2 regions of the Salinispora pacifica DSM 45544 genome follow, and region 2 is predicted to be linked to the other one. Evidence: riboswitches for the same ligand, from Rfam matches in the RefSeq annotation. Region 2 holds a riboswitch; the other holds the start of a gene.

Region 1 (12,540 bases), 3.0 Mb from region 2:
GATGATGCGCCCCTCGTGCAGGACCGCGATCCGGTCCGCGAGCTGCTCGGCCTCGTCCAGATACTGGGTGGTGAGCAGCACCGTCGTACCCTGGCCGGCGAGTTCCCGGACGGCCTGCCACACCTCCAGCCGCGCCTGCGGGTCCAGCCCGGTCGTCGGCTCGTCGAGGAAGATCACCGGTGGCTTCCCCACCAGACTCATCGCGAGGTCAAGGCGACGACGCATCCCACCCGAGTACGTCGCCACCCTACGGTTCGCCGCGTCGGTGAGGGCGAAGCGGGCCAGCAGGTCATCCGCGATCCGACCCGGCTCCCGCTGCCGCCGCAACCGGGCGACCAGCACCAGGTTTTCCCGCCCGCTGAGGACCTCGTCGACCGCGGCGAACTGCCCGGTCAGGCTGATCGACGCACGCACCTTTCCCGCCTGCGCGGCAACGTAGAAGCCGTTCACGGTGGCCGCGCCGGCATCCGAGCGCAGCAGCGTGGAGAGGATGCGTACCACCGTGGTCTTGCCCGCCCCGTTCGAGCCGAGCAGGGCGAAGACGCTGCCCGGTGCGACGTCGAAGTCGACGCCGCGTAGCACCTGCAGCTCCTGGAAGGACTTGTGCAGGCCGCGTACCTGGATCGCCGGCTCCCGACCTTGCCCCGGCGTCCGCTGAAGATCTATCGACATGACCCCAGCGTGCAGGGTTGACGCTGCGTCAAGGTCAAGCCCGAAACCGGCCGCGTTTCGCCACCCGCCGCACCACCTCGCCGATCAACTGAGCCTTCCAAGCTGATCTTGCAGTTCAGGAGGGGTGCGGTGGGCCCGGTAATCGATGGGTGCGAGGCTCCAGGTAGGACAGGCTGCCGGCCAAGACTCGACGCCCGACCGGGATTGTGTCGATGGATGGAGGCTAAGGAAGGCGAACCAAAGAAGGGATTATCAATGCAAACGTTACCCAGAAAGCCATGATAAAACTTATATGACGACGCCAGGGCACTACTGAATCCACATCAGGCCCCCCGCCACTGCTTACCCCCTTAGCACGAACCTTTTCTATCTTGCGCACGGCCCGACGGGCTCCGGGGTAGCCCAGAAATCGCCCAATCATTGAGGCTTGGAAAGCAAAACTAAATATTTTCTCCCCGTCGGTCAGTTCAACGAACAGACCGTGACCAGCGGAAAGCTCTCTGATATTACGCCAAGGAATACGGAAAATCTTATCGGGATTGGCTACGACCAGCCCGGACGAGGTGGCCCGAACATAAGGAAACAGGGTAAAAATTGAGGCCAGGTAACAGATAGGTGTAAAGAATGTCGCGATACCCAGCAACTCGCCCCAACTATTCGCTGAATTGAGGCTAAACATCACTACCATGAATCCAAACAGCAGGCAGGCCAAGAATCCACCAGTCCAAGTAATCCAGCCCCTCACACGAAATCACCTTCACCAGTTATCAGCGCCATTGGCGGCGCCCGCACATACCTGCGTTACTCCAGAGCCCTTGAGGGTAGCAAACGGGTCGAAGGCGTTGATCTCATCTTTCACGTCAATGCCGGTTTCGTCCGGAAGGACGGCAATACCCCCCAACTTTTCTCATTGGATACTTGTCCGATCTTCGCGCGCCGCACGAAATCATCGAATTCTAGACGTTTCATGCACTCGAAATCTCGATCAGGTTGTGCCAGAAGAACCCGGGATGCTCCCGCCAGCGCACCCCGGCCACGGCCGCATCTCCGCCCGTCCTCCCCGGCGCTCACGTCCGCGCCCAGCTTCGGATCAGAAGTCGTCGTCGAAGGTGACGCTCCCGCTGACGCCCATCTGGTACGCCGACACCCGCCGCTCGAAGAAGTTCGACAGCTCCTGTACGTCCTGCAACTCCATGAAGGCGAACGGGTTCTGGCTGCCGTACATCGGGGCGATTCCCAGCGTGACCAGCCGCCGGTCCGCGACGTGCTGGAGGTATTCCCGCATGTCGGTCAGGGAGAGCCCGGACACTCCCTGCTCAAGCAGGTCCGCGGCGAACTGGACCTCGCAGTCGACCGCCTCCGCCATCATCTCCCTGACCTGCTGCTCCAGGTCGGCGTCGAAGAGGTCCGGCTCCTCGGTGCGGGCGGTCTCCACCACGTCGAAGGCGAAGGCCATGTGCATGGACTCGTCGCGGAACACCCAGTTGGTGCCGGACGCGAGACCGTTGAGCAGACCCCGGGAGCGGAGGAAGTAGACGTAGGCGAAGGCGCCGTAGAAGAACAGGCCCTCGATGCAGGCGGCGAAGCAGATCAGATTGAGCAGAAACGCCCGCCGGTCCGCCCGGGTCCGCAGCTCCCGCAGCTCGAAGATCGAGTCGATCCACCGGAAGCAGAACTCGGCCTTGCGGGCGATCGAGGGGATGTTCTCCACCGCCGCGAACGCCGCGAACCGCTCCTTTTCCTCCGGCACGTAGGTGTCCAGCAGGTTCAGGTAGAACTGGACGTGCACCGCCTCCTCGAAGAGCTGCCGGGACAGGTAGAGCCGGCCCTCCGGAGAGTTGACGTGCTGGTAGAGGTTGAGCACCAGGTTGTTGGCGACGATCGTGTCGCCGGTGGCGAAGAACGCGACCAGCCGGGACACCAGGTGCCGCTCGGCCGGGGAGAGCTTCGCCAGGTCGGCGAGGTCGGAGTGCAGGTCCACCTCCTCAACCGTCCAGGTGTTCTTGATCGCCTCCTTGAACCGGTCGAAGAAGTGCGGGTACCGCATCGGGCGCAGGGTCAGGTCCATACCGGGGTCGAGCAGCAGCTGCCGCTCGCCAACGGTCCCGGCGGTCGCGGTACGGGTCTCGACGGTCGCGGTACGGGTCTCGGCATCGGTGGTCATTGGCAGGCCTCGCAGCTTTCGGGGTTTTCCAGGGAGCAAGCCAGCGCCTCGGCATCAGCCCCGGCGGAACTCGACGGGGTGACGGCGACGGTGGCCTGCTGGATCCGCGTCGCGGGACGGGACCGCAGGTAGTAGGTGGTCTTCAGCCCGGACTTCCAGGCGTACAGGTACATCGAGGAGAGCTTGCCGATCGTCGGCGCGGCCAGAAACAGGTTCAGCGACTGGGACTGGTCGATGTACGGGGCGCGGGCCGCGGCCAGGTCGATCAGTGCCCGCTGCGGCAGCTCCCACGCCGTACGGAACAGTTCCCGCACCTCGGCGGGGAGCTCGGCGATGCCCTGCACCGACCCCTCCGCCCGCTTGATCTCGTCCCGGATCGGGGCCGTCCACAACCCGCGCGCCTTCAGCTCACCAACCAGGTAGGTGTTGACCTGGAGGAACTCACCGGACATGGTTTCGCGCTTGAACAGGTTGGACACCTGCGGCTCGATGCACTCGTAGCAGCCGGCGATCGAGGCGATCGTCGCGGTCGGGGCGATCGCCACCAGCAGCGAGTTCCGCAGGCCGTGCTCCGCGACCCGCGCCTTCAGCTCGGCCCACCGCGTCGGCTGCGTCGGCTCGGCCCCCCACAGCTCCGGGTGCAGCTCGCCCCGGGCCGCGCGGGTCTCGGCGTACGCGGGATGTGGGCCAAACCGCTCGGCGAGCCCGGCGGAGGTCTCCAACGCGGTCAGGAAGATCTCCTCCTGCACCCGGGTGGACAGCTCCCGCGCCTCGGCCGAGTCGAACGGCAGCCGCAGCGTGAAGAAGGCGTCCTGCAGCCCCATCAGCCCGAGCCCGACCGGCCGCCAACGCGGGTTGGAGGCGGCCGCCTGCTCGGCCGGGTAGTAGTTGATGTCGATCACGCGGTCGAGGAAGACCATCGCGGTACGGACGGTCTCCCGCAGCTTCGCCCAGTCCACCCCGTCGGCGCTGACGTGGGCGCCCAGGTTGACCGAGCCCAGGTTGCACACCGCGGTCTCGGCGTCGTTGTTGACCTCAAGGATCTCGGTGCAGAGATTCGACAGGTGAATCGTGTTACCGGGCTCCCCGGTCTGGTTGGACAGCGCGTTCGCGCGGTCCTTGAAGGTCATCCACCCGTTGCCGGTCTGCGCCAGGGTGCGCATCATCCGCCCATACAGGTCCCGCGCCTTGACCGTACGGACCGCCCTCTTCTCCGCGACCCGGTAGGCGGCGTCGAACTCCGCGCCGTACAGGTCGGGCAGCTCCGGGGCGTCGGACGGGTCAACCAGCGACCAGTCCCCGTCCGCCTCGACCCGGCGCATGAACTCGTCCGGGAGCCAGTTGGCCAGGTTGAGGTTGTGCGTACGCCGGGCGTCCTCGCCGGTGTTGTCCCGCAGCTCCAGGAACTCCTCGATGTCGGGGTGCCAGGGCTCCAGGTAGACGCAGGCCGCGCCCTTACGCCGGCCGCCCTGGTTGACCGCGGCGACCCCGGCGTCGAGGGTCTTCAGGAACGGCACGATGCCGTTCGACCGGCCGTTCGTTCCCCGGATCAGCGCGCCCCGGCCCCGCACCCGCGACCAGGCGATGCCGATGCCGCCGGAGAACTTCGACAGCTTCGCGACCTGGTGGTACCGCTGGTAGATGGAGTCCAGTTCGTCGCGGGGCGAGTCGACCAGGAAACACGACGACATCTGGGTGTGCCGGGTGCCGGAGTTGAACAGCGTCGGCGAGCTGGGCAGGTACGCCAGCGACGACATCAGCCGGTAGAACCCGATCGCCTCGGCCGGCGTCCGCGACAGCCCGCAGGCCACCCGCAGCAGCCAGTACTGCGGGGTCTCCACCACCAGCCGCGACTGCGGGTGCCGCAGCAGGTAGCGGTCCGCGACCGTACGCAGCCCGAAGTACTCGAACCGCAGGTCTCCGGCGGGGTCCACCGCATCGTCCAGCTTGCGGGCGTTGCGGGACACGAAGGCGGCGGTGTCGTCGCTGATCAGCCCGAGGCCGTGGGCGTACCGGATGGACTGGCTGAAGCTCGCGACCTGCTGCCCCCGGACCTCCTTGTCCACGTACGCGGCCAGCAGCCGCGCCGCCAGCCTCGAATACTGCGGCTCCTCGCCGATCAGCTCCGCCGCCGTCTGGATCGACAGCCGGTCCAGCTCGGCCGTTGTCGCCCCGTCGTACAGGCCACTGATCGTCTTGGTCGCCACCCGCAGCGGGTCCACCTCGTTCAGGTCGCCGACCCACCGCTCCACCGCACGGACAATCTTGTTTACGTCCACCGGCTCGGTGTCGCCGTTGCGCTTACGGACCTCCATCACCTGCCGCCGCTGCTGCTGAGCCGCACCGCCCGGACCGTCCGTGGCGCCCTGCCGCGTCGCCGTCGTATGCCCGGCCGGACCGTCCGTGGCGCGTTCCCGCGTCGCCGTCATCTCCCCCTCCTCCGCCTGCCGACAAGGTCGCCGAACACGCGGAGGGACACCACAATCAGTCGCCCGGTGGGTAACCACACCGGGCGGCTGCGGGTGTCGGCCGTCCCGCGCGGCCGCCAACCGCCGCACGCGTCGCGTGCGGCGCGCTGGCAGGTCTTCGGACTCGCGGGCACGCCCGGGGTCCCGGTCGCCTACTGGCCGTCGCTTCCCAGGCTTCGATCAGCCCAGTGCGTGATGACGGCGGTCGTTCCCACTCACCGCTGCGGGGCAGCCCCGGACTTCCACCGGGTTCCCTCTTGCCTCGACCACTCCCGGTGGGAGCGCCGAACCAGCTGCGGGAGACACCATATATGCCTCCCCCATCCGGGATGCAACACCAGATGTCGTGGCGGCGTGTCAGCGGCTGAGAAACTGCCCCAGGGCACGCAGCCAGCCGTCCCGGTCTTCCAGGTGGACGTCGTGCCCAGCGCCGGCAACGACGACCCGCTCGACATCTGGACGTAGGGACACCATGCGCCGCACCTCGGCGACAGGGATGATCCCGTGCTCGCCAAACACCAGCAGGGTGGGGGCCTGCACCTGCTGCCACTCGTCCCAGCAGGCCCGGTCGGCCACGGCCGCGATGGTGTCCCGCATCACCGCCGGTTCGAATCGCGGCCAGAGCCCGTCCGGGCGCCGGTCCAGGTCTCGCAGCCAGGCCTGGGCCACCGGGGTGTCGCCCAGAAACTCGGCGGCCTGGCGAACATCGGCGAACGGCACCGGCCACGAGGCGAAGAAGGCACCCAACTCGGCCGGGTAGTCCCCCCGTTCCTCGCGGCCACCGACCCCGCCCTCCAGCAGCACCAGCCGACGCACCAACTCGGGATACGTCGCGGCGAAGAGCAGCGCGGTGTGCCCACCCATCGACTGACCCACGACCGTCACCGGTGCACCACCGGCGAGCTCCGCGACGACGGCGAGCACATCCTCGACGTACGCCCGGCGGGAGAGGTCCGGCGGCCATCGGGTCGAGTGGCCGTGCCCGCGCTGATCCACCACGATCACGCGGTGCTCCGGTAGCAGCGCCTCCGCCGTCGGCACCAACTCCGCCGCGCTGCCGGCCAGCCCGTGCAACAGTACGATCACATCGTCGCCGGAGCCGCCCACGAGGCAGGACAGCGCCACCCCGTCCCGATGGATCGTCACCCGCTGCACCGTACGAACTCCCTCACCCCTGGCGACCGGAAACCGCCGCAACCCTACTCAGGCCGGATTTTGGTTCTCAATCGACTTGAGCAGGGCGTGGTACGTCCGCTCCAGAACACCCCGTCACTGAACGGGTCAGCGGCGGCGGTAACGGTGGGCTGCGTGCCGCTCCGCAGCTCCACGTTGACCGCGACCAGGATGGTCCGCGCGGCGAAGCAAGGTCCCACGCAAGGGGTCAACCAGCCACATCCGCCCACTGTCGCCGGTGCCGGTCAGCGCCGACCCGTGGTGGGAGCGAACGACCATCGCTCCCACCACGCCGCACTCGATCGCCAACGCCTGATCTGCGATCGACAGATCTGACACTCTCGATCGGATAGCACGATCATCCCCGCGCCGGCCGCCAGTTCGCCGCCCACCCTACTCAGCAGACGTGCCGTCAAAGCTCCTACCAGCAGTCGAAGACTCGTGAAGAATCGAGCTCATCCTCGGCTGCCATCACCGAGGCAGACAGTAAGGGACCGATGGGATGTCGAAAGAAATTCTGTGCGCGTTTGGTGTCGACATGGACGCGGTCGCCGGCTGGTTGGGCTCGTACGGTGGCGAAAATTCGCCCGTCGATATTTCCCGTGGCATTTTCGCTGGCGAAGTCGGCACGCCGCGCCTTCTCAAGCTGTTCGAAAAATACGCTCTTCCGAGCACCTGGTTCGTTCCTGGACACTCCATCGAGACGTTCCCCGACCAGTTCCGGCAAATTGTGGATGCCGGTCATGAGGTAGGTCTCCACGGTTACAGCCACGAAAATCCGATCGCGATGAGTCAAACGCAGGAGGCCGCCGTCCTGGACCGGTGTATAGACCTGATCGAGTCGGTAACCAAACAATCCCCCAGGGGCTACGTCGCGCCATGGTGGGAATTCTCGCCGGTCACGCACAAGCTGCTACTCGAACGGGGTGTCCGATACGACCACTCGCTGATGCGCGACGACTTTACCGTACACCGGGTTCGCGTGGGTGACACCTGGACCAAAATTGACTATTCCGCTGATGCCGCGGACTGGATGAAGCCGTTGGTCCGCGGCGAGGAGACCGACCTCATCGAGATTCCGGCGAACTGGTACCTCGATGACCTGCCGCCGATGATGTTCATCAAGACCAGCGCGAGCAGCCACGGCTTCGTCAACCCGCGACAACTCGAGGAGATATGGCGTGACCAGTTCGACTGGGTCTACCGGGAGCTGGACTACGGCGTATTCCCCTTCACCATCCATCCGGATGTGTCGGGACGTCCGCAGGTTCTCCTGATGCTGGAGCGCATGATCGAACACATCAACCAGCATGAGGGAACAAGGTGGGCCACCTTCGACGACATCGCCATCGATTTTGCACTTCGCTACCCACGCGCTGGAGACGGCGCATAGCACGCGGGCCAGGGTCTGCGAAGACGTGGCCAGCAGCGGCGTCACCCGCCTCTGCGGTGCACGATTCAGGACCTGACACTCATCTCGCTAATCGAGCTGCATCCACCTGTCCGGCCCCCGGAGCGGAACGAAGCCCACCTTGGCGTAGACGCCGTGCGCGTGATCCGTTTCCAACAGAATATTGTGGATGCCGAGGTTCTGGAGGTGGCCCCGGACCTCGCGGGCGAGCCAGGTGCCCAAGCCACGACCGCGCTCGGCTCGGTCGACGTACACGTCGCAGACCCAGGCGCAGGTGGCCCGGTCGGTGACCGCCCGGGCGACCGCCACCTGGCGTCCGTCTCCGGGGCGATAGACACCGAAGCCGATGGAGTTCGCGAAGGCACGCTCCACCGTCGCCCGGTCCCATCCACGGGCCCAGTGCGTGTCGGTGGCAAGCCAGTGGTGCACCCGGTCGAGGTCGAGACGCTCACGCTCGGTGCTGACCAGGTATCCGTCGTGGTGCGTCCGGGTGAACACCCACGACAATTCCCGCCAATACCTCCGGGAAACCCGGTGGACTGATGACGTTACGTCACCGACCGCCGCACCGCTGCGACCTCGCCGTACAGCTCCGCCAGCGCCCACAACCTTCGGGCCACCGGTGCGGAGCCGGAACCCGCCGGTCGCGATGCGCATGCTCGCTGCGCCTTCCGGCCGAGCCGCTACGCGGGTTGGCGCCCTGCACTGTGGCCACGATGGGCTGCACCGATCACCCGGGCGATGGGTTTCCTACCCGGAAGCGGGGAAGCCGCCCTCGGAGTCAGACCGACTGGCGGGAGAGCACGGACCGGAGGGCCTCGATCAGGCCCGCCGTCCTGGCGTCCGGGGCCATGGTGACGCGCAGCCCGTTCGTCACGTATCCGAAGGCGATCCCGCTGGCCGGGTCGGCGTAGCCGAGTGAGCCGCCGTGCCCGGGGAAGCCGAAGGCGGTCGGTGACCACCAGGGCTGCTCCGGCAGGGGCAGGCCGAAGCCGAGCGCCGGCCGGGTCGGCACCCGCAGCACCTGGTCAACGCCGTTGGCCTGTTCCCGGGTGGCGGCGGCGAGGGTGGCCGGGTCGAGGATCCGGACGCCGTCAACCTCGCCGATGAGGCCCGCGTAGAAGCGGGCCAGGGACGAGGCGGTGCAGATGCCGTTCGCCGCGGGGATCTCCGCCGCCCAGGTACGGGGGTCGGCGAGGTCCAGCGGCGGGTCGGTCACCATCATCGACCGGACCGCCAGCGAGGTCGGATCGGTGTACGCGGCCAGCGCCTCCCGGAGCGTCGCCGGCAGCTTCTCGGGGGCGGCGGGCGGGGCGACCGGCTGCTCGGTGATCCGGGCGACCCGGTGCGCCTCGGTGGCGGGCAGGCCGATCCAGAAGTCCAGGCCGAGTGGGGTGGCGATCTCGTCGGCGAAGTAGGTGCCGAGGCTGCGGCCGGAGACGCGGCGTACCACCTCGCCAACCAGCCAGCCGTAGGTGAGCCCGTGGTAGCCGTGCGCCGTTCCCGGCGGCCAGGCAGGTGCCTGGGCGGCCAGCGCCGCGACGACCGGCTCCCCGGTGAGCGCCGCCGTCAGCGGGACCGGGCGGTCGAGCACCGGCAGCCCTGCCTGGTGGGACAGGAGCCAGCGGACCGGGATGCCGCCCTTGCCCGCCGCCGCGAACTCCGGCCAGTACGCGGCCACGGGGGCGGCCAGGTCGAGCTGCCCGCGCTGGGCCAGCAGGTGCGCGCAGGCGGCAGGTGCGCTCTTGGTAGCCGAGTAGACAAGTTGGAGGCTGTCCTCCCGCCACGCGCGCTCGGTGGCGGGATCGGCGACCCCACCCCAGAGTCGGACCACCTCCCGGCCGTGCCGGTAGATGCTGACGGCGGCGCCGATCTCGGAGCCGGCGTCGAAGCTCGCCTGGAAAGCCGCTCGAACCGGCTCGTATCCCGGCGCGACGGTGCCATGTGCCACGGGCATGGATTCCTCCGGGGTGCCGGCTCCGGGTGCCGACCACCCGAAGCAACTATGTCAAGTTAGCCTTACTGGCAACGTCAGGCAACCCTGACAGACATATGCTGGCCGGATGACGGAGGAGATGGTTCCGGGGCATGCTGAGCTCGTCGGATTCCGACTACCGGACGGGGCGCTGAAGACCGATGCCGCAGCGCCGGCCGACGCCGTCGGCTACCGGGCCGGATGTAGCTGCGGCTGGGGCGGCAGCCGGGACTATCCGGCCGCCGACGAGGGACGCTGGATGGCCACCGCCGAGTGGGGCGGGCACATCCGGCCACTCCTGGCTGCCACGCCGCCCGGCTGGCTGCGCAACCGCTCCGACACGCTGCGGGACGGCGTCGCCGAACTGACCACCACCTGGCCACTACAGGCGCTCGGCCTCCTCGCCCAGGTGGAGCGCTGGCAACGGCCCCTCATCGAACAGGCCGTGACCCAGGCGCGGGCGACCGGGCTCTCCTGGGCCGAGATCGGCAACGCGCTCGGCATCAGCCGTCAGTCCGCGCACGAGCGGTTCCGCAAGATCAGCCCGCCGAAGCCCCCCAGCTAGCCGATGTCTCCGCTACTACTGACGCATTCCAGGAAATCGCGGAGTAGATGACCACATGGTGTTGAGGTCATGTCGATGCCGTTGGAGTCAGTCCCGCTCACGGAGGTGCTGCACCCACTGAGAGAAACCGCCGAGCGACTACCCCACGCTCGCACGGTGCGGCTACGCGGAGGCCGAGCAGATGGCGGCGATCAGTCGCGCCTCCTCCACGTCCCGGTGCTACACCCTACGTTTCACCACAACGATGCGGCAATGAAATGGGACGAACTCTTCTTAATGTAAACGACGCAGGCCAATGCTGCGGTAACCCAAGGAGCGAAGATCACCGCAGCATTGCACTACCAGATGAAGGAAATACCTTCAGTGGGCCTTCTACGCCCAGCCAGGGACAGGATCCTCGCAATGCTCCTCAGAGTCATCCAGAACCTTACAGACCTTCACCAATACCGGAGTCTCCTCCGCCAAGTTTCCACCCTCCCACGGGCTACAGTAGGGGGATTTATGGCCGTGGGTCGTAGCAACCCGATCAGTCTCCCAGGTTCCGGTGGGATTGATGTCCATCCGAACCTCAACCCGCCAGCCGTCGGGGTAATAGTCGCACGCCTGGATCGAATCCCCCGGAATCGCGTCGACCGGATCTGCATTGAATTTACCGATGCCGATCAGGTTGGCGCCTTCCCAGTACTCCGTCCACACGTCCTGTGACTGAATGCTGGCGTCATCCTGATTTTGTTGGGCAACGACATCGGCTTGGGCAGCGCCCGGGAACCCCAGAGCGACAGCGAAAACCGAAGTGGCCGCCAACAGCATACGACCCGGCGATCTGGTCACGCTCTTCACGTGATCTTCCCCCAATCAGGGGCGACTCTGACACACTCACACCCCCGTCGTAGTTAGTGTCGGCATAGTTTCACACGATCAGCCCACATCTCAAGTCGCGATATCCATCCCCGTTTTGGAACGCACTCCGGAGGCAGAGCCAGCCTTCCCCATCGCGGCAACTAGCACCCAGACGAGGCTAATGCAACTAGCATCTTTGCCACCTATGGTCCAACTGGCACAACACTGGCGGTGACACCATTATGGCTCTCATTGATCAATACGGGTAAAGGGTAACTTTCGGGGTGCCTCTACGGTGCGCCAGCTCCTCGCCGCTACTGATTTGGAGGGGGGACGGCCAGCCACCCCCTGAGGTTGGCCATGCCCACCTTGTTAAACGGGTGGATGCCGCACCGAGGGTGCGCTCTTGCTAACCAAGCCTGCCGCTCCCCAGGTGCGGGCGAAGCCGACGGTGCGTGAGGATGCGGCCTTCACCGCGGTCGGCGACTTCATGACCAGTCACTACTCTCGCCGCGCGGACGAGTGCCGCACTCTGCCAGGCTACGGCGAAGATCCCGGGGTGAGGTGTTCTACGGGGTCATCGACGCGGCTGGCCCGACGAGGATAGCCGTCGCGCGGACCAAAGAAGCCGACACGACGAGAATATATTTCAATCGATACAAGTATGATTCTCCTGGCCAACACAGCTACCTCGTGGCGGACACCGCCGACGGACCAGCCGGGGACGGCATCGAGCACGGCCGCTGCACTACACCGGGCCGTGGTGTCGAGGCGCGGAGAGCGCCCGGCGAGTTAGCGGCACCGGGCCGCGGACGCAGCAAGGGCAGCCCGCTCGGCGCTCGACTTCGGCGGGCCAGGAGCGCGGCGGCTGATCGGGGGTGCCCGGCGGGCCAGCGGAAGCGAATCACTCAGCCGGCCCGCCGGGCGGTAGCCGGATCAACAGTTGCGCAGCTCGGGAGACTGGTTGAGCAGCTGACCCCGGACTGAGATGAAGCGGCGGTAGGTTTCCGAGTCCACTGCGGAGTGCCGGAACGCCGCCACCCGGTGGCAGTTCTGGAAGGCCAGCTTGACGCCGAAGTGGCGCTCAAGGCTGGCCCGGATGGCATCGCTGGCCAGCGCGCGCAGGAGCTGACCTCGCTCCTCCTCGGTCGGCGGCGGGATGACGTTGTCGGCGAACTCGGCGTCGGAGGACGCCAGCTCCGCCGCTACCCGGCTGACGGTCTGCCAGGCGTACGGCAGGGAGTCGCGGACGCAGGAGACGAAGGCGTCGTC
Region 2 (18,848 bases):
CTCGGCCACCTCACGGCGACCGCCCTGACCTGACCGTGAGCCGGGCCCGCCGCGCTCCCCACCACCGCAGTGGGTCACCTGCGCGGCAGACGGCAGCCGGGAGTCAGCTCACTGGCCCGACGTGGCCAGAACGGGCTCCGCGGCGAACGCCGCGACCGGGCCGACCACGAAGACCGCCGGAGGACCCACGCCCGCCCGAGCCGCCACCACGGCGATCTCGTCCAGGCGCGCCGGCAACGAACGCTGCCCCGGGTGGCCGGCGTCCTGAACGACGAGGGCGGGGGTATCCGGGGCACGCCCGCGCGCGATCAGCGCCACGGCTACGGCGCTGATCGTCTCCACCCCCATCAGCACCACCAGGGTGCCCCGGGCCTGGCCCAGCGCCGCCCAGTCAACCAGCGAGTCCGGATGCCCCGGTGGTAGGTGCCCGGAGACGACCGTGAACTCGTGCGCCGTCCCGCGATGGGTGACCGGCACCCCGGCCAGGGCCGCCGCGGCCACCGCGCTGGTCACCCCCGGCACCACGGTCACCGGGACCCCGGCCGCCGCGCAGGCCAACACCTCCTCGTGCCCGCGTCCGAAGACGTACGGGTCGCCGCCCTTGAGCCGGACCACCCGCCGCCCGGCGCGGGCGTGCCGGACCAGTGTCGTGTTGATGGCGTCCTGCCCGACGGACGGCCCCCGGGGTGACTTCGCCGCGTCCACCACCTGCACCCCCGGGCGTAGTCCGGCGAGCAGATCCTGCGGGGCGAGTCGATCCACCACCACCACGTCGGCGGCCGCCAGCAACGCCCGACCCCGGACGGTGATCAGGTCTGCCGGGCCCGGTCCGCCGCCAACGATCGCCACCGCACCCGGCCGCAGCACGGGCTCGGGGTGCTGGTGCTGGTGCTGGTGCTGGTGATTCTGCCCGCCCACCGGGTCGTCCGGGTGGTCGTGCGGGGTCTGCGGCCGACCCACCTTGTCGACGAAGCCCGGCATCGACACCCGGTACGCACAGGTGTCGCAGTTCATCCGGATGTCGCCCCGCACCGCCTCGGCGTGGCGTTCCAGCACCAGCTCGGCGAGGGCGTCGCAGTCACCGATCAGGTCCGCCACCCGCAGGTCCAGCCCCGGATGCGCGGCGGCGTACTCCCGGGACTGGGCCCGAATGCGATCCGGTAGCACCCCGGCGAACAGGAAGTACGGAGCGACGACGATCCGCCGCGCCCCCAGCCGGCGCAGCCGATCCAGGACCGCCGGCACGGACGGCTCGGCGAGCGAGATGAAGCCCGGCTCAACGCCCGCGTAGCCCCGGCCCTCCCACAACAACCGGGCCACCTTGGCGACCTCGGCGTTCGCGTCCGGGTCGGTGGAGCCACGCCCGATCAACGCCACCCAGGTATCGGCCCGCTCCGCGCCGGCCAGCGCGGCGTCAATCCGCTCCTGGAGAGCGGTGTGCAGCAACGGGTGCGGGCCAAGCGGTCGGCCGTAGGCGTAACGCAGGCCGGGGTGACGCTGCTGTTCCCGAGCCAGCGCCGCCGGGATGTCGCCCTTGCCGTGCCCGGCCGCGGTCAACACCAGCGGTAGCGCCACCAGTGCCCGGTGCCCCCGGCCGGCGAGCGCGCCGACCGCATCGGTCAGGGGCGGACGGGACAACTCGATGAAGCCACCCTCGACGTCTCCGACCGTGGCGCCGGCCCGGGTGCGGACCCGTTCGACCAGCGCGGCGAACTGCGCCACCCCCTCGGCGCTACGGGTGCCATGCCCGACGATGACCAGTGCGGTCACTCTTCCCCCTCCACATAGAGCAGGGCGTTGAGGGCGGCGGCGGCCACCGCCGACCCGCCCTTCTCGCCCCGGTTCGAAATGCCCGGCAGACCGCTGATCCGGAGCGCGGCCTTCGACTCCGCGGCCCCGACGAAGCCCACCGGCAGGCCGACCACCAGGGCCGGCCGAGCGTCCAGGGCGAGCAGTTCGGTCAGCGCGGTGGGCGCGCAGCCGACCACCCACACCGCACCGGGCCCCACCCGGCCCAGCGCGATCCGCATCGCGGCGGCCGAGCGGGTGATCCCGGCCCGCCGGGCCAGCGCGGCGGTGCCCGCCTCGGCAACCGGGCAGACCGTCGCCCGGCCGGTGATCCCGGCGGCAACCATCGCCACATCGGCCACGATCGGGGCGCCGGACCGGAGTGCGGCCAGCCCACCGGCCAGCGCGGTCTCGTCACAGACCAGATCCGTCACGTAACTCAGGTCCGCGCTGGCGTGTACCACCCGCTCGGTGACCGCGCGGGTCAACGGCGACAGGTGCCGAAGGTCAACCCGCTCCCGCAGAATCCGATACGACTCGACCTCGATCGGATGCACCGGCCGGCTCATCCGTCCGCCCGCGCAGGTGCGGGGTTGACCGGGGTGATGACCATCGGCTCCTCCAGGTGTCGCGGGCCGGCGGTGCGGATGGCGCCGACCGGGCAGATCTCCAGACATTCCAGGCAGCCAGTGCAACGGTCGGCCCGGATCACGAGGCCGCCGGGCACCGGCCGGATGGCGTGCGTGGGGCAGGTCAGCAGGCAGGCACCGCAGCCCTGACAGGCGTCAACGAATACCGGTGCGGGGCCGGTCACGTCCGCCACCGGTAGCCCCGCGGGGTGACCATCCGGCCGGCGACCCGGCGCGTCTGGCTACTGCCCACGACCACGACGCTGTACATGTCGACGATCGCCGGATCGAGAGTCTCCAGGGTGGCCAGATGCACCCGCTGCCCAGCTCGGCTGGCGTTCCGCACCACCCCGACGGGTGTGTCCGGCGGTCGGTGCTCCGCGAGGAGCCGCAGCGCCGCCGGCAACTGCCAGTCCCGGTTCCGGCTACGCGGGTTGTAGAGCACCGCGACGAAGTCCCCCTGCGCCGCGGCGGTCACCCGACGGGCGATGACCTCCCACGGGGTGTGCAGGTCGGAGAGGCTCAGGTAGGCGTGGTCGTGCCCCAGCGGCGCCCCGAGCAGGGCCGCCGCCGCGAGGGCGGCGGTCACCCCGGGCACGCCGACCACATCGACCCGCTCGTCGGCGTACTCCAGGGCAGGGCTCGCCATCGCGTACACCCCGGCGTCGCCGGATCCGACCAGGGCGACGGCCTGGCCGGCGGTGGCCTCGGCGACGGCGGACCGGGCCCGCTCCTCCTCGGCGCCGAGCCCGCTGGCGAGCACCCGGGTCCCCGGGCGCAACAGGTCGCGGATCTGATCCAGGTACTGGTCCAAACCGACCACGACGGCGGACCGCCGTAGCTCGGTCACCGCCCGGGGGGTACGCAGTTCGGCCGCACCGGGTCCGAGGCCGACCAGGGCGAGCCGGCCACGCGGCGCATGCCGGGCGACGGCGACGGTCGCCATCGCGGTCGCGGTCTTCGGCACCAGCAGTTCGGCGTCCCCGCCGAGCAACGCCGCGGCCTCCGCGACGCTCGGCGTGCCGACTGCGGCGCGAACCACCTCGCTGGGGTTGGGCACCGCCACCGCCGCCAGCTCCGCGGCGGACCAGGTCCTCAGGGGTATCCGCAGCGCGTCGGCGGTGGTGCGGATACCGTCCTCATCGGCCTTGATGTCGGCGCTGGCCAGACCGCGCAGGCTCGCCGCGCTGAGGCCCGCGGTGGCGAGCACCCGATCCAGCAGGGCACGCACCTCGGCGGCGGGCACGCCGCGGCTCGCCCCGACCCCGGCGACCAGGGAGGGGGGCCGGAGCACGGCGGTCCGCCCATCCAGGGGCACGATCCGGTCGGTGACCAGCACCCGATAGCCCACCGCGGGAGCACCGGCGGGGCCGGCCGGGGTGACCTGGACGTTGGTTGGCAGTGCCGGCAGTGGCCAGGGCGCGTCGGCGACCACCGTGACCGGCTCGCCGTCCAGGATCGCCCGGCTCACCGCGGCGATCGCCCCCTCGACCGGCCAGCCCAGGGTGTCCAGGCCAGGCAGGTCGACCGCGTCGGTGGCGGTGGTGACCACCGGCGCCGCGTCGAGTAGCGCCCCGACCTCGGCCGCGAGGGCGTTGGCGCCGCCGGCGTGCCCACCGAGCAGGGCCACCGCGTGCCGGGCCGCCTCGTCCACTGTCACCACCGCCGGATCGCGGCGCTTGTCGTCGAGCAGCGGCGCCAGGAGGCGGACCACCGCGCCGGTGGCCAGGAACGCGACGATCTGGTCGCACTCCGACCAGGCGGCCCGGAGTCCGGCGGCGGCGCTCTCCGCCTCCAGCAGCCGGGCGTGCGGCCAGGCATCGGCGAGGACCCGGGCGTGCCGGCGCCCCGCCGCGGTGACCGCGACCAGCCCGATCCGGCCCGACCGTGCCTCGGTGCATTCGACGTGCTTCACAGAAACTCCCCGGTGAGGACGACCACCGGATTGGTGGCCGCGAGACGGATCGACCCGCCGGGCAGGTCGGCGAGGCGAGCGGCGGAGAGTTGGACACCGTTGACCGTGTAGCCGGCGGCTCGCAGCACGTCCCGGGCCGGGGCGACCCGGTCCAACGCGGCGAGCGCGACGAGTACCCGCGCCGGGCGGCGGGCCGTCACCGCGGCGAGCACCCCGGTGCCGCCCCCGCCGACGAAGGCCGCGTCGGCGTCGGGGAGCCCGGCCAGGACGTCCGGGGCGGCACCGTGGACCACCCGTACGTCCACACCGTGCCGAGCAGCGTTGTCGTGAACCAGGTCCACGGCGGCCGGGTCCCGCTCCACCGCGACGACCGCCGCGCCGAGCAGGGCACACTCGATGCCCACCGAGCCGCTGCCGGCACCCACGTCCCACACCAGCCGGCCGAGCCGGGGCCGCAGCCCGGCCACGACCAGCGCCCGCACCTCCGCCTTCGTGATCATCGAAGCGCGGTGCCGGTACGCCCCCTCGGGCAGCGCCCACCCAGCGGCCGGGGCAGCGGCCGGTTGGTTGTCCACCCGGGCCACTCCGCCCGGCCCGGGACCGAGGCTCAGCAGCACATGCGGATCAGTCCAGCTGCCAGCCGCCGCCTCCGCCGGGGTCGTCCAGGTGATCCGTTCGGCGTCGGTGCCGAGGTGCTCGGCCACCACCAGCTGACGTGACCAGCCCACCAGGCCGGCACCGAGTTCCGCGGCCCCCGCACCCGGCGCGGTGAGCACCGCGACCCGGGGCAGCGCCCGGCAGGCGTTGAGCGCCGCTCGGGCATCCCGGCCATGGGCGCTGACCACGGCCGCGCCGTCCCAGGAGAGCCCGGCCCGGGCGAACGCGGCGGCGACGCTGGACACCGCCGGTAACACCCGCACCGGCAGCCCGGCCGCCCGCAGCCGGCGCACGATCCCGAAGCAGCCCGGATCACCGCTGGCGAGGACGACGGCCGGGGTGCCGGTGGCAACCGCGGTGGTGAGCCGTTCCAGGGCCGGCGGCAACGGACCGAGCACGACCGTCTCCGCGCCGGCCGGCACCGGCACGGCCGCCAGGTGCCGGGCGGCGCCGACCACGAGCCCCGCCCGCGCCAGCTCGGCGGCGAGGGCCGGGTGCGCCGGGTTACCGGCGGCGTCCACACCGGCCACCGTCACCACCGTCGCCCCGACACCGGCACCACCGACGACGGAGGCGCCGGGGCCCTCAACACCGGTGTCCCGCCGACCCACACCCGGCGTACCGGTCACCGGGCCCACCGCCCGCTGGCGGCCACGCATCGCCGCCCGGCGAAGTCCACCATCGCCACGTCAACGGCGAGGGCGTCCCCGGCGAAGCGTCGCAGCACCGCGCCGACCCGATGGCAGAGCAGGTCACCGGCGGGGCCGAGTAGGCCGGCGGCCTCCCACAACTCGTACGCGTGCCGGCCGGTGTTGGCGGCGGTGACGGCGGCGGCCAGCTCAGCGGTGCCGCCCGCCTCGACCGTCACCGCGCCGAGAAGCGACAGGTCCACTCTGGAGCGGGTGTAGTGGGTCATCAGCACCCCGGCGGCGAGCTTGGCCAGCTTGCCGGCCATCCCGACGAAGGCCACCCCGGACAGTCCGTGGGTGACGGCGGCGGTGACCGCCGCACCGGTGAAGTCACCCACCTCCACGAAGCACACCTCGGGCAGCTCCGGCAGCAGCTCCCGGGCGGCCCGCTCGGTCCGCCCACCCGTGCACAGCACCACCGTCGACTCTCCCTGCGCTGCCGCCACCTGTACGGCCTGCACGACGCTGGCCCGCCAGGACGCGGTGGAGAAGGGCCTGACCACGCCGGTCGTGCCGAGGATCGAGATGCCGCCGAGGATCCCGAGCCGGCGGTTCGTGGTCTTCCGGGCCATGATCTCGCCGCGCGGGACGCTGATCACCACCCGGACGCCGAGGACGGCCAGGTCGACCAACTCGGCGACCGCCGCGCCGATCATCTGGCGCGGGGTGTCGTTGATCGCCGGCCCGCCGACCGGCAGTCCCAGCCCGGGCTTGGTCACCGTACCCACCCCGGGCCCACCCGCCAGGGTCAGTCCGGGAACCTGCCGCCAGCCGACCGTGGCGGTCAGCTCGGCGCCGTGGGTGACGTCCGGGTCGTCGCCGGCGTCCTTGACCACCACCGCCTCGGCGCCGCCAGCCGTACGGTCGCAGCGGGCCACCGGGAAGCACACCCGCCGCCCGGCCGGCAGTCCGATCTCGACCTCCTCCGGTGACACCCCGGTGACCAGGGCGGTCAGCGCCGCCTTCGTCGCGGCTGTCGCGCAGGCGCCGGTGGTCCAGCCGGTGCGCAGCGCCACGGGCCGGACCTTCGCGGTACGCGGCAGGTCCGGCTCGCGCAGGGGCGGCAGGTCGTACGCCATCAGGTCGGCCGGTCCGCCCGGGCGGTGACCTCCCGGCGAAGGGCGGCCCGCGCGGCCGGCTCCGCCCGCCGGTGACCGTGGAAGTGCCCCGGATGGTAGAGATGCGAACGGGTACCGGCGGCTGCCAGCGCCGGCCCGACCAGGATGAGGGTGTGCTTCCAGAGCCGGTGTTCCTTGACCGTCGCCGCTAGGGTGCCGACGGTGCAGTGCGCCACCAGCTCGTCCGGCCAGGTCGCCTGATACGCCACGACCGCCGGGGTGTCGGCCGAATACCCCCCGGCGAGCAGCTCGGCCTGCACCTGGCCGGAGCGGGCCGCGGAGAGGAACAACGCCATGGTGGCGCCGTGCCGGGCGAACTCGCGGACCCGCTCCCCCGGCGGCATCGGCGTCTTCCCACCCTCCAGGCGGGTGAGGATGACCGACTGCGCGACCTCGGGTACGGTCAGCTCCCGCCCGATCCGGGCGGCGACCGCGGAAAACGCGGAGACCCCCGGCACGATCTCCACGGCCAGCCCGAGCGCCCGGCACAGGTCGAGCTGCTCCTGCACCGCGCCCCACAGCGAAGGGTCGCCTGAGTGGATCCGGGCCACGGTCAACCCGTCGGCGGCGGCCCGTTGATACAGGGGCAGCACCCCCTCCATCGGCAATCGCGACGAGTCGACGATCTCGGCGTCCGGTCGGGCGTGGGCCAGCACGTCGGCGTGGACCAAGCTGGCCGCCCAGACCACCACATCGGCGGCGGCGATCACCCGAGCCGCACGCAGGGTCAACAGATCCGCCGCGCCGGGTCCCGCACCCACGAACCAGACGGTGCCGCTCACAGTTTCCCCCCTCGGCGGTCCCGGCGGGCCGGGACCAGCAGTGTCGACAGATACGGCGGGTCGTCGCCCGCCTCGGCGGCCGGACCGACGCGGTCGCCGGCCAAGCCCAGCCCGCTACCCAGCACCGCCTCGGTGAGTCGACCCTGCCGGCGGAGTTCGGCCAGCAACTCCGGGTGCCGCCGCCACCCCTTGTAGGCGACGACCGTGCCCGGCCCGGCGACCGCGTCGGCGAAGAGCGCCAGCCCGGCGGTGGCCGGCAGCAGGGTCAGCGGCTCTCGCCCCTCGCAGAGTGGAACTCCGCTTCTGGCGGCGAGCTCCTGCATGGCCGTGATCCCGGGGACGGTGTGCACGGCGACCGCCGGCCGCAGCTCGCGGAGGGTCTGCGCGAGATAGCCGAAGGTGGAGTAGACGTTGGGGTCGCCGATGGTGGCGAAGGCCAGAGCTCGGGCCCCGTCGTCCACCGCGGTGGCGACCGCCTGCGCGGCGGCGTTCCACGCGCTCTCTCGCCGTCGGGTCACCCCGCCCCGGTCGTCCAGGGCGAACGGCAGCCGGCGCAGCCGCTCCGGCGGTAGGTACGGGGCGATCGTGGTCTCGGCCCGGCCGGGGGCCGCGGCGCCCGCCGGCCGGTCCAGCACGGGTACGAAGACCACGTCAGCCTCACGCAGCACCCGTACCGCGCGCACGGTGAGTAGCTCCGGGTCGCCGGGGCCCACCCCGACCCCGGTCAGCGTCACGGTCATCGGGTCGCCGCCGCTACCAGCCGCTGGGCCGCTCGGGGCTGCCCGGCCCAGTGGGTGTGCAGGTACGAGGCGTGGATCCGGCCGGCGACGAAGCCGTGCGCGGCCCCGTCCCAGCGCCACGCCGGCTGCTCACCGTGACCGGGATCGGTGCCGGTGCGGTGGAACTCGTGCCCGCGGACCAGGTCCCCGGCGGCGTGCGGCACCGAGTCGGCGGCGGCGACGGCCGCCCGGTAGCCGAGGGTGAGCCGTCCGGTCATTCGAGCCGTCAGGTCGAGTCGGCCGCACATCGGCACCCCGTCCAGTTCGCGTCCCAGGTAGAGCAGACCCGCGCACTCGGCCACCACCGGCCCGTCGAAGGCGGCCAGATCGGCGCGCAGCCCGGTGTTGGCGGCGAGCGCCTCCACGTACACCTCGGGAAAGCCGCCGCCGACGACCACGGCCCGGGTACCGGCGGGCAGCGCCTCGTCGCGCAGCGGATCGAACGGCACAACGGTGGCGCCGGCGGCCGTGAGCAGCTCGGTCGTCTCGGCGTAGCCGAAGGTGAAGGCCGGGCCACCGGCGACGGCGACCACCGGCCGGTCGGGCCCGGCCGGGCCGCCGACGGCGGCGGCCGGGTCCCAGGGCAACGCGGTCAGTGGCGGGGCGCTGCGGGCCAACTCCAGCACCGCGTCGAGGTCCACGGTGGCTGCCACCAGGTCGGCCAACGCGTCAACCACGGCGATCGACTCGGCGGCCCGCTCCGCGACCGGCACCAGGCCCAGGTGACGGGCGGGGGCGGCGACCTCGGCGGCCCGGGTGACCGCGCCCAGCACCGGTACGCCGACCTCGGCCAGGGCCTCGCGCAGCAGCGACTCGTGCCGGGGCGAGCCGACCCGGTTGAGCACCACCCCGCCGATTCGCACCGCCGGGTCGAAGGCGCTCATTCCGAGGGCCAGGGCGGCGGCGCTGCGCCCCTGGGCGGTGGTGTCGAGCACCAGCAGCACGGGCGCGGCGACGAGCCGGGCGACGTGGGCGGTGGAGGCGTACCCGCGGTGGCCGACCGCGCCGTCGTGCAGCCCCATCACCCCCTCGATCACCGCGATGTCGGCGGGGCGGGGCACGGCCGCGCCGTGCCGCAGCAGACCGGCGATCCGCTCCTCCCCCACCAGCCACGGGTCGAGGTTGCGGCCGGGCCGGCCGGCGGCGAGGGCGTGGTAGCCGGGGTCGATGTAGTCCGGGCCGACCTTGTGTGGACTGACCAGGTGGCCCCGACGACGCAGCGCGGCGAGCAGCCCGGTGGCGATCGTGGTCTTGCCGTGGCCGCTGGCCGGTGCGGCGACCACCACCCGCGGCAGGGACCAGGGGGCGTTCACCATTCGATGCCCTTCTGGCCCTTCTGGCCGGCGTCCATCGGATGCTTCACCTTGGTCAGCTCGGCAACCAGGTCGGCGGCGGCCACCAGGCGCGGGTCGGCGTCCCGACCGGTGATGACGACGTGCTGAAAGCCGGGTCGGGTGGTGAGGGTGTCGACCACCTCGGCGACGTCCACCCAGCCCCACTTCATCGGGTAGGTGAACTCGTCGAGCACGTAGAGGCCGTACCGCTGGGCGGTCAGGTCGCGCTGGATCTGCCGCCACCCCTCGCGGGCGTCGGCGGCGTGGTCGGCCGTACCGTCGCGCTGGATCCAGGACCAGCCCTCACCCATCTTGTGCCAGCTCACCGGGGCACCCTGACCGGTCTGCTCGTGTACCTCGCCGAGGGCGCGGAACGCGCGCTCCTCACCCACCCGCCACTTGGCGCTCTTGACGAACTGGAACACCCCGATCGGCAGTCCCGCGGTCCAGGCCCGCAGCGCGAGGCCGAAGGCGGCGGTGGACTTCCCCTTCATCGATCCGGTGTGGACGATCAGCAACGGGCGGTTCCGCCGCTGCCGGGTCGTGAGCCCGTCGGCCGGCACCTGCGTCGGTTTGCCCTGCGGCATCAGCGCACGCTCCGCTCCGCGGCGAAGCCGGCGGTCGCCAACGCCGCCAACGGGGCGGTCGTCACGGTGGGCAGGGGGTGGTGGGCGGCGGCCAGCTGGGTGGCCAGGCGGCGGGCCAGGGCGAGTCGGACGGGGCCGGACTCGCAGTCCACGACGACACAGGGGGCGCCGGTCGCGCGCAGCACCGCCGCCGCCCGCGCCGCGCGGGGCAACGGGTCGGCGCCGGCGGTGGCCCGACCATCGGTCAGGACCAGGGTCAACGGTTGCCGGCGGGGATCCCGCAGGCGCTCCACCCGCAGCAGCTCGGCGGCGGCGAGCAGGCCCTCCGCGAGCGGGGTACGCCCACCGGTGGGCAGCTCGGCCAGCCGGGTGGAGGCGGCGAGCACCGAGGCGGTGGCCGGCAGCAGGACCTGCGCGCCAGCACCGCGGAAGGCGACCACCGCCACCTTGTCGCGGCGCTGGTAGGCGTCGGTGAGCAGGGCGAGCACCGCGCCCTTGACGGCACTCATCCGCTGCCGGGCACCCATCGAACCGCTGGCGTCCACCACGAAGAGCACCAGGTTGCCCGCCCGCCCCTCCCGAACGGCCTCCCGTACGTCAGCCGGGTGGATCCGCAGCGGACCACCGGCCCGTCCCCGGGCGACCTGGTGCCCGGCGGCGGTCCGGATCGTCGCCGGCAGGTGCAACGCGCCGAGGCGGCCGGCCGGCACCCGGGCGCCGGTGGTGCGACCGCGCCCGGTCCGCGCCCGCGACCGCCGGCCCGGCACCCCCTCGCCGATGCCCGGCACGGTGAACAACCGCGCCCGGAGCCCGAGCTGCGGGGCGGCCACCGGGTGCGGGACCCCGCCCGGGTGCGCGTCCCGGCTCGGATGCGCGGACGGGGACGCACCGTCCTCGGGGACCGCGGGTCGGTCCGGATCGGACGGCTCAGCCGCGGAGCCGGTGCCGCCATCGGGGTGGATGCCCGCCGTGGAGCCGGTGTCCGGCTCGGTCCCGGTGTCGCCGGCCGGGTCGCCCGCACCACCGGGACCGGTGCCCCCGCCCGGACCGCCGTCCGGTGTGGTGCCGCCCCCCGGACCGCCGTCGGGACCGGCGTCATCCCCCGGATCACGGCCCGGACCGGTGCTGTCGTCCGGGTCGTCGGGATGCTCCTCCTGCGCCCGGTTCAGCGCCTCGTCCAGGCGTTGTTCGTCCAGTCCCGGCGGGTCGAACGGATCCCGGCGGCGGCGGTGCGGCAGGGCGAGGCGGGCAGCCACCCGAACGTCCTCCGCGCTCACCCGGTCCCGACGCTGCCAGGCGGCGTGCGCCACGGCGGTCCGGGCGATGACGATGTCGGCCCGCATCCCGTCCACGTCGAACGCCGCGCAGACCTCGGCGATCTGCCGCAGGGCCGCGTCGGTCAACACCACCCGGTCCAGCCGGGCGCGGGCCTCGGCCACCCGCCCGGCGACCGCCGCGTCCTCCCCCGCCCAGCGGGCGGCGAAGCCGGCGGGGTCCGCGTCGGCATCGAGCCGGCGACGCACCACCTCCACCCGTACGGCCGGGTCGCGGCTGGCCGTCACCTCGACGGTCAGCCCGAACCGGTCGAGGAATTGCGGACGCAGCTCCCCCTCCTCCGGGTTCATCGTGCCGACCAGCAGGAACCGGGCCGCGTGGCGGACCGACACGCCCTCCCGCTCAACGTGGCAGCGCCCCATCGCGGCGGCGTCCAACAGCAGGTCGACCAGATGGTCGTGGAGCAGGTTCACCTCGTCGACATAGAGCACCCCCCGGTGGGCGGCGGCGAGCAGGCCGGGCTCGTAGGCGCGGACTCCGTCGGCGATTACCCGCTCCAGGTCGAGCGAGCCGACCACCCGGTCCTCGGCGGCGCCGACCGGCAGTTCGACCAACGCGGCCGGGCGACGTTCGGTCGCCGGCACCGCCGGGTGGGGCCCGTCCGGGCAGCCGGGATCAGGCGTCTGCGGATCGCAGGCGAACCGGCAGTCGGCGACCCGAACCACCGGCGGCAGCAGCGCGGCGAGGGCGCGCACCGCGGTCGACTTGGCGGTGCCCTTCTCGCCCCGCACCAGCACCCCGCCGATCGCCGGGTTGACCGCGTTCAGCAGCAGCGCCAGGCGCATGTCGGCCATGCCGAGTACGGCCGAGAACGGGTAGTTCGCCCCGGGCGCCTCCGGCCGCGGCGGCCGTGCAACCCGCAGGCCCGGTTCACTCGTCGTGCTCATCCGCGCTCCTCCAGATCGCCCTCGCTGGCCAGATACGTCTCCCGGAGGCGGTCCAGGGTGCTCGGCTCCGGCTTTGCCCACAGCCCCCGGTCGGCGGCCTCCAGCAGCCGTTCGGTCATGCCCCGCAGCGCCCACGGGTTGGACCGCTCCAGGAACTCCCGGGTCTCGGCGTCGAACAGGTACGCCTCGGCGAGCCGCTCGTACATCCAGTCGTCGACCACGCCCGCGGTGGCGTCGTAGCCGAACAGGTAGTCGACGGTGGCCGCCAGCTCGAAGGCGCCCTTGTAGCCGTGCCGGCGCATCGCCGCGACCCACCTCGGGTTGACCACCCGGGCCCGGAACACCCGGCGGGTCTCCTCGCTGAGGGTGCGGGTCCGCACGTCGTGCGGCATCGCCGAGTCGCCGACGTACGCGGCCGGGGCGGCACCGGTGAGGTGCCGGACCATCGCCACCATCCCGCCGTGGTACTGGAAGTAGTCGTCGGAGTCGACGATGTCGTGCTCCCGGGTGTCCTGGTTCTTCACCGCCACGGCGATCCGCGCGAAGGCGCGTTCCATGTCGGTGCGGGCCTCCCGGCCGTCCAGCCCCCGTCCGTACGCGTAGCCGCCCCACACCGCGTACACCTCGGCCAGGTCTGCGTCGCTGCGCCAGTTCCGGGCGTCGATCAGCGGAAGCAGCCCGGCCCCGTACGCGCCCGGCTTCGACCCGAAGATCCGCGCGGTGGCCCGGCGCTCGTCGCCGTGCCCGGCGAGGTCCTCGGCCACGTGCGCCCGGAGGTGGTTGTCCGAGGCCGACTCGTCCAGCGCGGCCACCTGTCGTACCGCGTCGTCCATGAGCGCCACCACGTGCGGAAAGGCGTCCCGGAAGAAGCCGGAGATGCGGACGGTCACATCGATGCGGGGGCGACCCAACTCGGCCAGGGGCACCACCTCGACCCCGGTCACCCGCCGGGACCGGTCGTCCCAGGTGGGTCGACAGCCGAGCAACGCGAGCACCTCGGCGATGTCGTCGCCCTGCGTGCGCATGGCGCTGGTGCCCCACACGGTAAGCCCGACCGAGCGCGGGTACGCCCCGGTGTCGGCGAGGTGCCGGCTCAGCAGCGAGTCAGCCAGGGCCACGCCGACGTCCCAGGCGTTGCGGCTGGGGATCGCCTTCGGGTCGACCGAGTAGAAGTTGCGACCGGTGGGCAGCACGTTGACCAGGCCCCGGGTGGGTGATCCGGACGGGCCGGGGGGCACGAACCGCCCGTTGAGGGCGGCGAGGGTGTGCGCCAGCTCGTCGGTGGTGCGCTCCAGCCGCGGCACCAGTTCGGTGGCGGCGAAGCGCAGCACCGCGGCGGCCTCCGGGATCGCCCGGCCGGTGACCTCGGAGACGACCTCCGGCGCCCGGTCGGGGGGCCAGCCGAGCGTCTCCATCCCGAGGGCGAGACGCCGGGCCAGACCCTCGATCAGGTCGACGGCGTCGGCGGCGGTGCCGGCCGGCCCACCGGCCACGTCGGTCAGCGCGGCCGGCACCCGCACCCGGGCTCCGGGCGCGGCGAGCAGCACGGTTTCGTCCAGGCCGTAGCTGGCGGCGAGGGCCTGCCGCAGGCCGGGCAGGGCCCGGGTCCCGCCCCACACCTGTGGGGAGCGCAGCACGGCGAGCACCAGGTTGACCCGCGCCTCGCCGGCGGGTGCTTCGGCCAGCACGTGCAGGCCGTCGCGGATCTGCACGTCCTTGACCTCGCAGAGGTAACCGTCGAGGTGCAACACGAAGTCGTCGAAGTCGTCGGCGGCCGGCATCTCCGACTGGTGCAGGTCGTGGTGCAGCTCCGCGGTGCGCACCAGCTCCCAGATCTGTCCCCGTACGACGGGCACCTTCGCCGGGTCGAGCGCCTGCACGGTGGCGTACTCGTCGAGTAGCTGCTCCAGCTTCGCCAGGTCCCCGTACGTCTCGGCGCGGGCCATCGGCGGCACCAGATGGTCGACGACGACCGCGTGCGCGCGGCGCTTGGCCTGCGTCCCCTCCCCCGGGTCGTTGACGATGAACGGGTACACCAACGGCAGGTCGCCGAGGACCGCGTCTGGGGCGCAGTCGGCGGCCAGCCCGAGGCCCTTGCCCGGTAGCCACTCCAGGGTGCCGTGCTTGCCCAGGTGCACCACGGCGTCCACGCCGAAGCCCCCCGCCGCGGCGGGGGCGGCCAGCCACCGGTACGCGGCCAGGTAGTGGTGACTCGGGGGCAGGTCCGGGTCGTGGTAGATGGCGATCGGGTTCTCCCCGAAGCCGCGGGGCGGCTGGATCAGCAGGACCACGTTGCCGAACCGGAGGCCGGCCAGGACGAGGTCGCCGCCGTCGGTGTACAGCTCCCCCGGCGGCTCCCCCCAGTGGCTGATCATGGCGCCGCGCAGCGGCGCCGGCACCTGGTCGAACCACCGCCGATACGTCTCCCGCGGTACCCGCGCGCTGGCGGTGGCGAGCTGCTCGGGGGTGAGCCACTCGACGTCGTGGCCGCCGGCGGCGATGAGGGCGTGGATGAGGGCGTCCCCGTCGTCCGGGACGGGCGTCGCGCCGAGGTCGTAGCCGGCGGCGGCGAGCGCGGCGAGCAGCCGCACCGCGCTGGCCGGGGTGTCCAGGCCGACGGCGTTGCCGACCCGGGAGTGCTTCGTCGGGTACGAGCTGAGCACCACCGCCACCCGTTTGTCGGCGTTCGGCAGGTGCCGCAGCCGGGCGTGCCGGACGGCGATTCCGGCCACCCGGGCGGCGCGCTCCGGGTCCGGCGCGTAGACCGACAGCCCGTCGGCATCGAGCTGTTTGAACGAGAACGGCACGGCGACGATCCGCCCGTCGAACTCGGGGATCGCCACCTGCATCGCCGCGTCCAACGGGGACAATCCGGCGTCGCTGTCGGCCCACTGCTCCCGCGTGCTGGTGAGGCAGAGCGCCTGGATGACCGGCAGGTCGAGGGCGGCGAGCGCACCCACGTCCCAGGCGTCCTCGTCGCCACCGCCGGCCGCCTCGGCGGCCACGGTGCCCCCGGCGGCGAGCACGGTGACCAGCAGCGCGTCGCAGCGGGCGAAGAGTTCCAGTGGGCCCGTGCCGGCGGTCAGGCCGCGCAGCGAGCCGCAGAAGATCGGCGCCGCGTTGCCGCCCGCGGCCTCCACGGCGTCGGCGAGCGTGTCCACGAAGGCGGTGTTGCCGGCGAGCGCGTGCGCCCGGTAGAAGACGATCCCGACGGTCGGCCGGTCCGGGTCGGCCGACCGTGCACCGTGCGTCCCGTACGCCGGGGTCGGGGTGGGGGGCGTGAACCCCTCCCCGGTGAGCAGCACCGTGTCGGAGAGGAACCGGGCCAGCTGCGCCAGGTTCTCCGGGCCCCCCTCGACCAGGTAGGACAGGGCTTGGGTGGTGACACCGGAGGGCACGGTGGAGGCGGCGGTCAGCTCGGCGTCGGGGACGCTCTCCCCGCCCAGCACCACCGTCGGCACGCCCGAGGCGAGGATCGCGGCCAGTCCGTCCGGCCAAGCGGCCCGGCCACCGAGCAGGCGTACGACGGCCAGGTCCACGCCGTCGAGCAGTTCCGGGACGCTGTCAACGGCCACCCGGGTCGGGTTGGCCAGGCGATAGTCGGCCCCGCTGGCCCGCGCGGCGAGCAGGTCGGTGTCGGCGGTGGAGAGCAGCAGAATGCGCACGGCAAACTCCGGAGAGTGACGCCCGCACGGAGGGGCGGACGATCAGCGAGACGGGAGGTGATTCGGCTTCACGGGCGCCACCTCGGACCACCCGACTGGGTGGCCGACGGGGGCGCGCGTCAGGCAGCGATCAACCGCGGGCAGCGGGGTCGAGAACGGCGGCACCGAGCACGGCAGCGGGGCCAGTCGCGGCAGCTCCAGGCCGCGGACCGGTCGCGGACCTGCCGCCGCCCGCCAGGTTGGTACGACAGCTGTCGATGGGTGGGACGCTACGCGTCATCGGGTCCTCCTCGGGTATCCACGCCCTGGGGTGCACCGACGGCCGAAGTATCCTGGCTCCCGGATCGATGCTCACCCCGGCCTTCCAACCGTGCGACGCACGGTCGTGGCTCCACAAGGAGGATCACTCCCCGGTGACAGTGGCGGGACCGCGCCGGATTCACACCGGCTTCCTTCACTGCCGTCCGGCCGCGAACTCTGCCACACCAGTACGTCCGGGTCAACGAAACGAGAGGAGCCCAGCGGTCAACCGGTCCCGGAGCCACGGCCCCGGAGGGCACGGGGGCTACCGAAGGCGCCGCTCCGGGTGGGCCCGGTTCCAGGCGCGCATCCGCTCCGGGTAGCCCATCTTGGCCGCTTCGTACAGCGGCAGGGCCAGTCGGCGGGCGAGGGACGCAGCAACCCGTGGCGACCCGGTACGGCGGCGGATCCACTCGCCGTCGTGCGCGATCGCCACCACCGTCGTGTCCGTCGCCGTCGTCTCCGGCTCCAGGTAGAACTCGACCCCGGTCCGGCTGGCGACGAACTGCTCCAGCGCCACCAGGTCCGCGCGGGTGCCCTCCCGGTCGAGCTTCGTCGGCACCCCGTCAGCTTCCCAGGTACGCGACCGCTTCCGACTGAACCAGCCCATGCCGCTCCTCCTTGCATCTCCGGTGCCGCCGGCCTCCAGTGCACCACCCTTGGCTGAGCGCCGTCTGTACGCCCCCTGATGACGCGCTGAGGATGCACCGCCGGCCGGTGGTGCAGCAAGCCCGCGGGGAGGCATCGGCCGGCTCACCGCCCCGGGGGCGACGGGAGTGAGGCGTGCGTCACCGCGAGCACGAGCCGGTCCCAGGAGTGGGTCAGACTACGACCGGTGAGCTCGGTGAGCCGGCGGAGCCGATGGCGCATGGTCTGCGGGTGCAGTCCGACCGCGGTCGCGGCCTCGATCGCCGACCCGTGGGTGAGGTACGCGTGCAGCCCTTCGAGCAGGTGGGCGTTGGCGGGGGTGAGCACCGGCCCGAGGACCGCGGCGTGCAGTGCGGCACGGTCGACGGGAGGCGTGCCGTGCAGTACCGCGACGGTGAGCGCGTCGCCACGGTCGAGCACGGTCCGGCGGGCGAACGCCGCCACGGGTGCGTGCTTGAGCGCGGAAACCGCAGCCCGGTAGTCCTGCGGCAGGGTCGCCGGGGAAGCTCCGCTGATCAGACAGGCCCGCCAACCGCCCGCGGCCACGGCCGTCACGACCTCGGACCGATCGTGCTCGTCCGGGAGCAGCAGGACACCGGCGCCGGCCCGCACCGTGCTCAACAGCGCACCGGTACTCAGGTCGACCGGGCCGTGGTCCACGCCGACGGCTGGCGACGCAACGAGCGTGGCGACGCGGGCCGGGTGGGTTTCCGGGCTCTTCGGGTCACCCACGGCGAGGAGGAGGCCGAAGCTGGCGGGAACGCGGACGTTGAGCTGCTCGGTACGGTCGGCGAGGGCACCGGGCGAGGTCTGGCGGCCGGCGAGCAGATCGTGCAGGAACTCGTCAATCAGTCGACGCCGGTCAGTGATCAACTCGGCGGCCTTGTGCTGATAGCCGTTGGCCAACGCCTCGGACAACTCGTCGAGCGCGGCGACCAGGGCCTGCACCAGCGCGGCGAGGTCGGCGACCGTCAGCCCGGGCGGGGCATGCTCGGCGACAGCGTCGGTGATGATGGCCGCCGCGACGCGATAGGCGCGCAGCACCGCCAGCAGCGGCCGACCGTCGGTGGCGCGGGTGGCGCCGATGCCCCGAAAGCGGCTGATGTCCCGGGTGGTGAGCCGAGTGCCGTCCACCCACATCTCGGTGAGCCGGGTGACGGCCCACTGGGCGATGGCCGTGACCTCCCGCAGTTGGGCGTCGCTGAGTTCGCGGTAGATCGGGACCTGGTCGACGACCGCGCCGACCATCTCGTCCACGAGGGTCGAGCTACGCTCGGTGAGCATCCGATGTACGATCAGCCGTTCCGTGAGGCCCACCCCGGTCACCGCCCCTCGCGCTGCCAGCCGGCCCGACCGCCCCCGGGCCGCGCGGGTTGACAATACTCATGCTCACCTGGTGCGGAAGTGGTGGCGTCAACCGGTTGGCTGCGGCACGGTGGGGCAACCCCCGGCGCCGCCCCGCTCCCCGCGATCGGCCCGGAAGCGGGTCAATGCCCGCTCGCACCGATAGGAGGCAGCCGTGGAAGCTGACGTCGTCGTGGTAGGAGCTGGTCTGGCCGGGCTGGTCGCCGCCGCCGAGACAGCAGACCTCGGCCGGAGCGTCCTCCTCGTTGACCAGGAGGGGGAGCAGAACCTGGGCGGGCAGGCCTTCTGGAGCCTGGGCGGACTGTTCCTGGTTGACAGCCCCGAGCAGCGGCGGATGGGCGTTCGGGACTCCCTCGAGCTGGCCCGGCAG

What was found. Region 2 has a riboswitch for cobalamin ahead of cobN (cobaltochelatase subunit CobN). Riboswitches for the same ligand answer to the same signal wherever they lie in the genome.
Region 1: it holds a riboswitch for cobalamin, as region 2 does, so the genes downstream of both, SALPAC3_RS0115265 (ribonucleoside-diphosphate reductase subunit alpha) here and cobN (cobaltochelatase subunit CobN) in region 2, are expected to answer to the same signal.

What each region holds. Positions count from the first base shown of each region.
Region 1 covers NZ_KB905359.1:3,336,323-3,348,862, reverse strand. The annotation lists gene SALPAC3_RS0115275 (ABC transporter ATP-binding protein) at 1-672, opposite strand, end outside; gene SALPAC3_RS28000 (hypothetical protein) at 896-1,417, opposite strand; gene SALPAC3_RS0115270 (ribonucleotide-diphosphate reductase subunit beta) at 1,763-2,836, opposite strand; gene SALPAC3_RS0115265 (ribonucleoside-diphosphate reductase subunit alpha) at 2,833-5,265, opposite strand; cobalamin riboswitch at 5,397-5,613, opposite strand; gene SALPAC3_RS0115260 (alpha/beta fold hydrolase) at 5,662-6,459, opposite strand; partial or broken gene SALPAC3_RS27215 (inositol monophosphatase family protein) at 6,549-6,807, opposite strand; gene SALPAC3_RS0115255 (polysaccharide deacetylase family protein) at 6,980-7,870, shown strand; gene SALPAC3_RS0115250 (GNAT family N-acetyltransferase) at 7,958-8,386, opposite strand; gene SALPAC3_RS0115245 (serine hydrolase domain-containing protein) at 8,670-9,845, opposite strand; gene SALPAC3_RS0115240 (hypothetical protein) at 9,952-10,428, shown strand; gene SALPAC3_RS0115235 (hypothetical protein) at 10,801-11,268, opposite strand; gene SALPAC3_RS0115230 (SCO5389 family protein) at 12,205-12,540, opposite strand, start outside.
Region 2 covers NZ_KB905359.1:324,342-343,189, reverse strand. The annotation lists gene crcB (fluoride efflux transporter CrcB) at 1-33, shown strand, start outside; gene cobA (uroporphyrinogen-III C-methyltransferase) at 109-1,770, opposite strand; gene SALPAC3_RS0101455 (precorrin-8X methylmutase) at 1,767-2,357, opposite strand; gene SALPAC3_RS0101450 (DUF362 domain-containing protein) at 2,354-2,611, opposite strand; gene cobJ (precorrin-3B C(17)-methyltransferase) at 2,599-4,332, opposite strand; gene SALPAC3_RS0101440 (bifunctional cobalt-precorrin-7 (C(5))-methyltransferase/cobalt-precorrin-6B (C(15))-methyltransferase) at 4,329-5,648, opposite strand; gene SALPAC3_RS0101435 (cobalt-precorrin-5B (C(1))-methyltransferase) at 5,615-6,757, opposite strand; gene cobM (precorrin-4 C(11)-methyltransferase) at 6,757-7,578, opposite strand; gene cobI (precorrin-2 C(20)-methyltransferase) at 7,575-8,318, opposite strand; gene SALPAC3_RS0101420 (cobyrinic acid a,c-diamide synthase CobB) at 8,315-9,673, opposite strand; gene cobO (cob(I)yrinic acid a,c-diamide adenosyltransferase) at 9,667-10,278, opposite strand; gene SALPAC3_RS0101410 (VWA domain-containing protein) at 10,278-12,500, opposite strand; gene cobN (cobaltochelatase subunit CobN) at 12,497-16,165, opposite strand; cobalamin riboswitch at 16,491-16,620, opposite strand; gene SALPAC3_RS0101400 (hypothetical protein) at 16,731-17,075, opposite strand; gene SALPAC3_RS0101395 (PucR family transcriptional regulator) at 17,219-18,439, opposite strand; gene SALPAC3_RS0101390 (FAD-binding dehydrogenase) at 18,633-18,848, shown strand, end outside.